One region of the Pantoea cypripedii genome, then DNA from elsewhere that is predicted to be linked to it. Evidence: predicted binding sites of a transcription regulator. Region 1 holds the regulator's gene; each other region holds the start of a gene.
The links. The regulator CRP, encoded in region 1, controls carbon source genes, mostly activating them, when cyclic AMP is high. The targets are predictions, from matches to a motif close to ATGTGANNNNNNTCACAT.
Positions count from the first base shown of each region.

Region 1 (3,283 bases):
AACCTTCAAACAATACGGCCAATCCGGCCTCGGGCAGTCGCGCAAATATCTGCACACCTACGATGAAGCCGTGCCGTGGAACCAGGTGCCTGGCACCTTTACGCCGTGGCAGCCGTTGCCGGAAAACACCGATGTGCTGTTTTATGAGGGACTGCACGGCGGCGTAGTCACGCAGCAGCACAATGTGGCCGAACACGTAGATTTGCTGGTCGGCGTGGTGCCGATCGTCAACCTTGAGTGGATTCAGAAGTTGATTCGCGACACCAGCGAACGCGGCCATTCACGCGAAGCGGTGATGGATTCGGTGGTGCGTTCGATGGAGGATTACATCAACTTCATCACGCCACAGTTCTCGCGCACCCATATCAACTTCCAGCGCGTGCCCACCGTCGATACCTCGAATCCGTTTGCCGCGCGTGAAATTCCGTCACTGGATGAAAGCTTCGTGGTGATCCATTTTCGCGGGCTGGAAGGCATTGCCTTTCCCTACCTGCTGGCAATGATTCAGAATTCCTTTATCTCGCATATGAACACCCTGGTGGTGCCGGGCGGCAAAATGGGGCTGGCGATGGAGTTGATTATGACACCGCTGGTGCAGCGACTGATTGAAGGTAAACGGATTGAATAACCTGTCATTTCCGTAGCGGCGCGATTTATCGCGCGATCCCGTGCATGCTGCGCGAAAAAAACCGCGCGATAAATCGCATGATCCCGTACATGCTGCACGAAAAAACCCGCGCGATTAATCGCATGATCCCGTACATGCTGCACGAAAAAACCCGCGCGATTAATCGCGCCGCTACGTTCGTGCTATGCCTCAACTACCTCATAGCTGTGGGTGATGTCGACGGCTTCGCCGAGCATGATCGCCACCGAACAATATTTTTCTGCCGAAAGATCCACTGCACGCGCCACCGCTTTATCGCCCAAATCCTTGCCGCTGACAATAAAATGCAGATTGATGTGTGTAAAAATCCGTGGCGCTTCTTCACGACGCTCAGAGGTGAGTTTCACCTCGCAATCGGTCACTTCATTGCGCCCTTTTTGCAGGATAGACACCACGTCAATTGCGCTGCAACCACCCGCCGCCATCAGCACCATCTCCATCGGACTCGGCGCTTTATCACCCGAGTTCCCATCCATTAATACCTGATGACCCGATGAGGATTCTCCGAGAAAGGTAAGCCCTTCCACCCATTTGACTCGTGCCTGCATTATTCTTTCTCCTGAATCGGCTGATTTGCCGCCAGAGTACGCTTTCACCTGAGAAACAGCAATCCAGACTAATCGCCCTTTTGCTGAAGCGAGACAACAGAAGACAGCTAGCAAAAGCTGTGCTACAAACAGAGCTGAAAATATTTTCGTCGTAATAGACGAAGGCGGGAAGAATCAGAAGCCTGGCTTAAGAGTCCACCCGAATAATTTCCTTTACTGGAAGCGCTCTACGATTTCACCGCCTGACAGGGAAAATTGCCCCCTGTGTTTTGGGCACGATTACAACAGAGGATAATAGCGAATGGTTCTCGGCAAACCGCAAACAGACCCTACACTCGAATGGTTCCTGTCCCATTGCCATATTCACAAATATCCATCCAAAAGCACCCTGATTCACCAGGGTGAAAAAGCGGAAACGCTCTACTACATCGTGAAAGGTGCCGTTGCGGTACTGATTAAAGATGAAGAAGGCAAAGAGATGATCCTCTCCTACCTCAATCAGGGGGATTTCATCGGCGAGCTTGGCCTGTTCGAAGAAGGTCAGGAACGCAGTGCCTGGGTACGAGCAAAAACTGCCTGCGAAGTGGCTGAAATTTCCTACAAAAAATTCCGTCAGCTGATTCAGGTAAACCCGGATATTTTAATGCGTCTTTCGGCGCAGATGGCACGTCGCCTGCAGGTGACATCAGAAAAAGTCGGCAACCTTGCCTTCCTTGATGTGACCGGTCGCATTGCGCAGACGCTGCTCAATCTGGCCAAACAGCCTGATGCCATGACCCACCCGGACGGGATGCAGATCAAAATCACCCGTCAGGAAATTGGTCAGATCGTCGGCTGCTCACGCGAGACAGTTGGCCGTATTCTGAAAATGCTGGAAGATCAAAACCTGATCTCCGCACATGGTAAAACCATCGTCGTTTACGGCACCCGCTAATTCCTTCTCACCCACGGCGTGATGGTCACATCGCGCCGTTTTTGTCTGCGATGAGCTGATGTGGCGCCGAATCATCTATCATCCCGAAGTTAATTACGCCCTGCGGCAAACGCTGGTGCTTTGCCTGCCCGTGGCTCTCGGCTGGCTGTTTGGCGACCTGCAAAAAGGTTTGCTGTTCTCGCTGGTTCCCGCCTGCTGCAATATTGCGGGGCTGGATACACCACATAAACGTTTCTTTAAACGCCTGATTGTCGGCGGATCCCTGTTTGCCACCGGCAGCTTTCTGATTCAGTGGCTGACGGATTACCATGTTCCTTTACCGCTGATTATGCTGGCTCTGCCGCTGCTGGTGGGCGTCACTGGCGAAATCAGTCCGTTGCATGGCCGCTTGCTGCCCGGCACCCTTATCGCCGCCATCTTCACGCTAAGCCTCGCAGGACGCATGCCGATATGGGTACCGCCGCTGCTGTATATCGGCGGCACGCTGTGGTACGGGCTGTTTAACTGGTTCTGGTTCTGGCTGTGGAAAGAACAGCCGATGCGTGAAACCCTCAGCCTGCTGTATCGCGAGCTGGCGGATTATTGCGATGCCAAATATACCCTGCTGACGCAGTTGACCGATCCGGAAAAGGCGCTGCCTCCGCTGCTGGCTCGCCAGCAAAAAGCGGTCGACCTGATCACCACCTGTTATCAGCAAATGCATATGCTGTCTGCCAGCCGCAACAACAGCCATAAACGCCTGACGCGCGCCTTCCAGGTGGCACTTGATCTCCAGGAACATATCTCGGTCAGCCTGCACCAGCCCGAAGAAGTGCAAAAGCTGGTGGAGCAGAGCCACGCTGAAGCGGTGATCCGCTGGAACGCGAAAACCATCTCGGCGCGGCTGCGGCTGCTGGCTGATGCCATCCTGTATCACCAGTTACCTGAGCGCTTTCATATGGAGAAGCAGCTCGGGGCGCTGGAAAAGATTGCGCGCCAGCACCCGGATAATCCGGTCGGTAATTTTTGCCTGTACCACTTCAGCCGGATTGCCCGCGTCTTGCGTACGCAGAAACCCCTTTATACCCGTGACCTGATGGCCGACCGCCAGCGGCGTTTACCGTTTTTTCCGGCGCTGCGCAGTTATCTGTCGCT
Region 1 covers NZ_MLJI01000001.1:4,073,214-4,076,496, forward strand. The annotation lists gene HA50_RS19105 (phosphoribulokinase) at 1-628, shown strand, start outside; gene HA50_RS19110 (OsmC family protein) at 811-1,215, opposite strand; gene crp (cAMP-activated global transcriptional regulator CRP) at 1,517-2,149, shown strand; gene HA50_RS19120 (YccS/YhfK family putative transporter) at 2,208-3,283, shown strand, end outside.

Region 2 (3,283 bases), 3.8 Mb from region 1:
GGACTGCCATTGGCGATCTCCAGCATCTTTATTTCGGTACAGGTGAAAACCGCGCAAATGTTCCTGGTCGGTATCGCTTCAGCACGCGATCTCGGGTTGTTCGCAGCGGCCAATACCATTTCGGCATCGTGGACCTTTATTCCACTGGCCATCATCACTTCCAGCTTTTCGGAAATATTCAGAGAACGTGGCGAAGCGGCAATTAAGCTTACGGCGCGTCTGAATGGGTATGTGTTGGGTGTTTCACTGATTCTGTTATTTGTCATCGCCTTATATGGTGAAAAAATAATCATTGCTTTATATGGTCACGATTACACGCAGTCGGGAAGTCTCATTACGTTGCTATCGATAGCCTCCAGTTTTTCGGCGATGGGGACTGTCGCATATCGCTATATCGTTAAAGAGGGTGGATTTAATTATCTGCTCAGGAAAATTCTCTGCCTGGTCGCCATCGGTCTTCCGATGTCGTGGTGGCTGATCCAGGGGTACGGCATCATGGGGGCTGCCTGGAGCGTTTTCCTGACAGAACTTCTGTCCCTCACCGTAATGAATTACTTCTTCAGAAACGGCGTCATTTACAAGATTCAGGTTTCCTCACTCAACTACAAAACCTACAAATGAGGTCAGATATGCTTAAGTTGAAAGATGAACTGAGAAAAAGTGTGCGGTATTTCATCAGGAAAATGCCCTGGGCTTATCAGGATCGGATTTTTTACTTCCGTAAATTCCGCCGCCTGCCCAATCTGCGTGAGCCGAAAGTGTTTAACGAGAAGATCCTGTACCGTAAGTTTGTTTATGGCGACTATCAGAATTATGGTCGTCTGTCGGATAAATATTCGGTGCGTGATTACGTCGCTGAAAAGATAGGCGGTGAATATTTGATTCCATTGCTGTATGAAACCAGCGATCCGCATTCACTGCATACGCTGCCGAGCTGGAAGAACACGGTGATCAAGCCAAATCACGGTTCCAATATGGTGGAAATCCTGCTGGAAGAACCGGATGCGCTGAAAAAGCAGCAGATCATCAGCAACTGCCAGCGCTGGCTGAAAAAAGATTATGCGGATGAGGCGCGTGAGATTCATTACCGCTACATCAAGCCGCGCATTCTGGTGGAGAAATATATTGGTGATGGGAAAACCGCGCCGATTGATTACAAGTTCCATATGTTTAATAAACGCGATGGTAACTTCGAATTTGTGTTGCAGGTGATTTACAACAGATGCAATCCGCTGATATCAATGAATTTTTATGTCAATAATCTGGACGAGGCCTATCACAAAATCCGTGATACCGGCCTGGATATCTCGTCGCAGCTGGCAGCACTGCAACATGCCTTAGCGTTGAGTAAGAAACTGGCGAGTGATTTCGATTATGTTCGTGTTGATTGGTATATCCACGAACAGCAGGTTTACTTTGGCGAGCTGACTTTTACGCCTGGCGCTGGGATGGTCACCGGACTGGATCGTGGGCTTAATCAGATGATGGGTGATATGTGGATTCAGGACCGTCTCGGTGCGAAGACGCCGGGCGGTGCGGTGGGGGATGTCAAGATCCCGGCCGTATTGAAGAAAATTTGAAATCACACAGCAAAATAAAAAACCCCGCGATGCGGGGTTTTTTATTGGGGGGAAATCAGGGCATTGGCCAATCGGCAGGGGTCTGGCTCATCACCTCAACGAAGGCGTTTTTGGTGATTTCCATAAAGTTATGCAGATTTTCCATGCTCAGGGTGATTCCCAGCAGGCCGGTGACAAACCAGCAGGACATGCCCAGGCCGATTCCGCCGCACATCAGCGCCATCACATGGTGGCTGTTCTGACGAAAACGAATTTTCAGGGTGCTGGCGAAAAACATCATTATTGCGCTCAGCAATTCCCAGCGCATAACGATAAGACTGGTGGTTAAAGTAGCCATCTGCAACGAACCTCTATGAATCAGTAACATCCCTGACATTCATCGGACATCACTGGCGGCAAAGAAGGAAGGTCAGGGAGGCCCTTCAGGCCGTCGTATTACGCATTATTTTGTGACTTGTGTCACATTATATCACTCGATTTGAAATTTTGAACAAAATTTATACCTGGTATGGTAGAAAAAATTTTATCGACGTTGTGCGAGGTGCGATTGATAGGCAGGGGGGACGAACTGCGCCCGCAGGGGGGCGCGCAGACAGGATTAGCGGATCGGGCAGCACTCGCCGGTGGTACGCTGGGTAAAGCTGGCCAGGTTCTCGTTGCAATCAAAGCTCACCAGGCGTGGACGCTGGATCATCGCCTGACGACGCATGGTGTGGCGATAGGCCGTCGGTGTTTGCGAGAACTGACGACGAAACACGCGGGAAAAAGTTTGTTGCGAGTCATAGCCGTACTGCATCGCAATATCAAATACCGGGCGTTGCGTCTGGCGCAGTGCTTCTGCTGCCAGCGTTAAACGGCGTTCGCGGATATAGCCGCCCAACGTTTGTTTCGTCACGGTACGGAACATACGTTGCAGGTGCCATTTGGAATAACCTGATTTGGCCGCTACTTCATCAATTGACAGGGTTTTATCCAGATTCTGATCGATCCAGTGCGTCAGTGAATGAATGATTTCCTCTTGCATCATAACCACATCCTTCTGAGTAGAGATTCGAAGTTTCAATGGGGAACGAGTATAATTCCTCAAGTTAACTTGAGGTAAAGAGCCAAATGAAAAAAGAACGCAACTACCCGAAGCCGGTACTGACGCCGGGCGAAGTGGCAAAGCGCAGCGGCGTGGCGGTCTCGGCGCTACATTTTTATGAGACCAAAGGATTGATCTCCAGCACGCGCAATAACGGCAACCAGCGGCGTTACAGCCGCGATGTGCTGCGCCGCGTGGCGATCATTAAAATCGCGCAACGTATCGGTATTCCTCTCGCCACGGTGAGCGATAGCCTGATGCATGTGCCTGCCAACAAACGTATGTCGACCCAGGAATGGGACGCGCTGACCCAGCACTGGCGCGAGGAACTGGATAAACGCATCGAAACGCTTACGCGCCTGCGTAACGATCTCGACGGTTGTATTGGGTGCGGTTGTCTGTCGATGCGTGATTGTCCGCTGCGTAACCCCGGCGACCGATTGGCAGAACAAGGTTCAGGGGCGGTGTTACTCGATCCACAACAGGACGAGCAGAAACGCTAAGACGTCATCATCTATACTTGCCGGGTCAATCCATTGGTCAGGAAGCCATGATGATCACCGTTCACCATCTTGAAAATTCCCGTTCACATCGGGTGCTGTGGCTGCTGGAAGAGTTA
Region 2 covers NZ_MLJI01000001.1:310,711-313,993, forward strand. The annotation lists gene HA50_RS01375 (MATE family efflux transporter) at 1-621, shown strand, start outside; gene HA50_RS01380 (ATP-grasp fold amidoligase family protein) at 630-1,580, shown strand; gene HA50_RS01385 (YjcB family protein) at 1,636-1,917, opposite strand; gene soxS (superoxide response transcriptional regulator SoxS) at 2,179-2,607, opposite strand; gene soxR (redox-sensitive transcriptional activator SoxR) at 2,691-3,167, shown strand; gene HA50_RS01400 (glutathione S-transferase family protein) at 3,218-3,283, shown strand, end outside.
Region 2: HA50_RS01385 (YjcB family protein) is a predicted target of CRP. The motif match lies at 2,028-2,045, and genes of this name have one in related genera.

Region 3 (3,283 bases), 330 kb from region 1:
CCTTTGCGCAGGGTAAAGCTGACTTCATGCACCCCTGGGCCACTCAGGTTTTCCACCTGCAAACGTACCGCGCCGGGTGCCTGGCCGAGATGTGGATATTGATCTTCCAGCTTACGACCCACCATCATCTCAATCAGGCTATCTTCGCTGAGTTCGCTGACCGTACGTTCGGCAATAAACTGACCATCACGGAACACCGTGACGTCATCGCAAATCTCGAAAATCTCTTTCATACGGTGGGAGATGTAGACAATGCCGCAGCCCTGCGCCTTCAGTTCATTAATGACGCGGAAGAGCGACAGCGTTTCGGTATCGGTCAGCGCATCAGTCGGTTCATCCATAATGATCACCCGCGACTGAAAACTGAGTACCTTGGCGATTTCCACCATCTGCTGGTCACCAATCGACAAATCACCCACCAGCTTATGGCTGTTGAAACGCAGGTTGAGGCGTTGCAGCAGCGTATCCGCTTCGGCATACATCTTTTTCCACTCGATGCGGCCAAAACGGTTAACAAATTCACGCCCAAGGAAGATGTTCTCCGCGACCGTCAGTTGCGGGATCAAATTCAGTTCCTGGTGAATAATGCCGATGCCAGCTTCCTGTGACGCTTTCGGCCCGGAGAAAGTGGTTTCCTGGCCCAGCCACTGTAGCGATCCCGCATCCATGCTGTAGATACCCGTCAACACCTTCATCATGGTGGATTTACCGGCACCGTTTTCCCCCACCAGCGCCATGACACGCCCCGGCATGACCGACAGCGATGCGCCCTTCAGCGCTTTCACACCGGGAAATGACTTTTCAATCCCTTTGAGTTGCAATAACGGTTGCATAACGACCTCAGAAGGTAACGCCCGCGCTCAGGATGACATTCGCATACGGAGAACACTCTCCGCTGCGAATGACCGCCTGACTACGCTGAGTCTGTTGTTTGAACTGTTCATGACTGATGTAACTAACGGCAATGGTATTTCCCTGGTGCTGTTGCAAGGCTTCGAGCACGGCGAGCAGAGCACTGTGGAGCTGCGGATTGTGTTGCTTAATCTCTTCCGCCATCAGAGCGCTTTCGACCTGCATCTCTTCAGTTACCACCTCAACAACCTGTAAAAACCCGGGCGTACCTGGCGTCAGCGCCAGATCGATACGTTGCGGCCCCAGCGGAATGGGTAACCCCGCATCAGCAATCGTCAGCGTATCCGTGTGTCCCAGACGGGCAATCACATGAGAGATTTCAGCGTTTAACAAGCGACCTTTCTTCATTTCTTCCACTCCACAGCGAAACGTTTCGCTGACCGGAGTGTATAAAATGTCCACCGCAACTCAATGGCGACATCACGGAAATGTGATCGCCATCGAAACGTTTCGCTTGTACCGGGGAAAATTTGAGTTAGGCGGAAAAAACCTGAGTTCTTTTACCTCCGACTAAAGAACTCACCTGGTTTTCAGGAGAAATTCCTTATTTAACCTCATGTCAATATGTTTTCTGATGTGTCCGGATATGTCACTTCACGCAAAAACCAACACTGAACAACCATCCGCTGGCTGTAAATACAGATGGATTTATCTAAGGACAATGATGAATTTCAAGGTGAAAACACTCGGAAGTTTGATTGCGCTCTCGCTCTTAACTGTCAATGTGCCTGTGGCAAAAGCGCATAACGATCAGGGAGATAAAGCCCGCACACCGAACGTACATTTCAGCACCCATCCCAACATGCAGAGCAGCAAAATGCTCAGCGCGTTGACGGCAAGCATGGAAGTGCAGGAAATGACAAATGAAGCGCCACCCTGGTACTGGGCTTATCAGGGCTGGTATATGAGTGAAGGCGCTTTTTATTTTGGTCTCCAGCCAAATGGTGAGTATGGCAAAACCGCGCTGTTCAGCATTTTCGGCAAAGGCACCCAAAGTAACGTTGAAGCCTGTAAGCGCGGCGCAGATTCGACCGACCCCGATACCGGTATGAGTTGCCATATTCCTTATGACTGGGAAGTTGGCCATAAATATACCTTCAACGTGAAACGTACCGGACAGGATGCCGCGCAAAGTCTGACAACCTGGCAAGGTTCTGTCACCGATCAGACTACCGGTCAAGAGACCATCATCGGTATCGTATCCGTACCTGCTCGTTGGTCAGATCTGCAACCAAGCCTGTTGGGCTGGGCTGAGTGGTTTTTGAACGGAGAACTCACCTGCGCGCAACGTACCAATTTTGTTGTTAAGTACAATGACGTCTCGGGTGTGTATTCCGATACCGCCACCCCATGGCAGAGCTATATCTCCGATTCGAACCCCAATACCTGCGCAACCTATGACATGACCGGTACGTATCCGACCGAAGTCATTATGAGCGCCGGAGGAACATTTGACGGAGATAATAATTCCGGTGGCAACACCGATAACGCGCCTGTCGCGGTGGTGCCTGCCGATTTTAGCGTCATCAGCTCATCTGATGGATCGATTGTCCGCGAGCTGGATGCTTCCGGCAGTAAAAATGCCGATTCATACAGTTGGAAAGTCACAGGAGGCAAGGGCAGCTTCTGGCTACAGGAAGAAGAAAAGGGTGGCTGGGTAAGCGCATTAGGACAGGCTAAGGTTCGCGCCCTCTTCCCAGCGAATTCCAGCGGTACCGCCATCTATGAATTAACCGTGAGCAAAAATGGCAAACAAGACACTAAACGCGTGACCATAACAGTCACTGCACCGGAAAATCCGACCACACCGGATCAGCCGGGCACCGAGTTTCCGGAATGGCAAGCGGGTACGCCTTATGTGGCAGGGGACAAAGTGACCTATGAAGGGATCAAATACGTCGCGAAATACTGGACGCTATTCAGACCCGGTTATAACGATGCCTGGAAACTGGCCAATCCATCTCAGATAACAGAATGGAAAGCATCGATGGCCTATTCCGGCGGCGATAGTGTCATTTATCAGGGGAAAACCTATAAAGCGGCCTACTGGACGCAGGGCAACACACCGGGGCAGCACTCCGTCTGGCTGGTGCAATAACGAAAAGGGGCTGCCATGGCAGCCCCTGAATGCGTTTACGGCAGTTTTTTCACTTGTTTCACATCCAGCTCAATCGCATTGAAATCTTTATCCAGCTCACCTGTCAGCTCAACCCGATCCTTCGGTGAAATGGTTTGCCCATTCCAATGCTTGTGATCAATTTCGACCTTCATGCTGCCGGTCTCATCGCGGAACAAGTAATCCTCCTTGCCTATTTGCTTCTCCAGAGAACCGCGCACGGTGATCCAGCTATCGTCCTTCATCTCTTCTGCC
Region 3 covers NZ_MLJI01000001.1:4,400,767-4,404,049, forward strand. The annotation lists gene rbsA (ribose ABC transporter ATP-binding protein RbsA) at 1-833, opposite strand, end outside; gene rbsD (D-ribose pyranase) at 841-1,260, opposite strand; gene HA50_RS20610 (DUF3472 domain-containing protein) at 1,499-3,010, shown strand; gene HA50_RS20615 (YgiW/YdeI family stress tolerance OB fold protein) at 3,046-3,283, opposite strand, start outside.
Region 3: rbsD (D-ribose pyranase) is a predicted target of CRP. The motif match lies at 1,341-1,358, and genes of this name have one in related genera.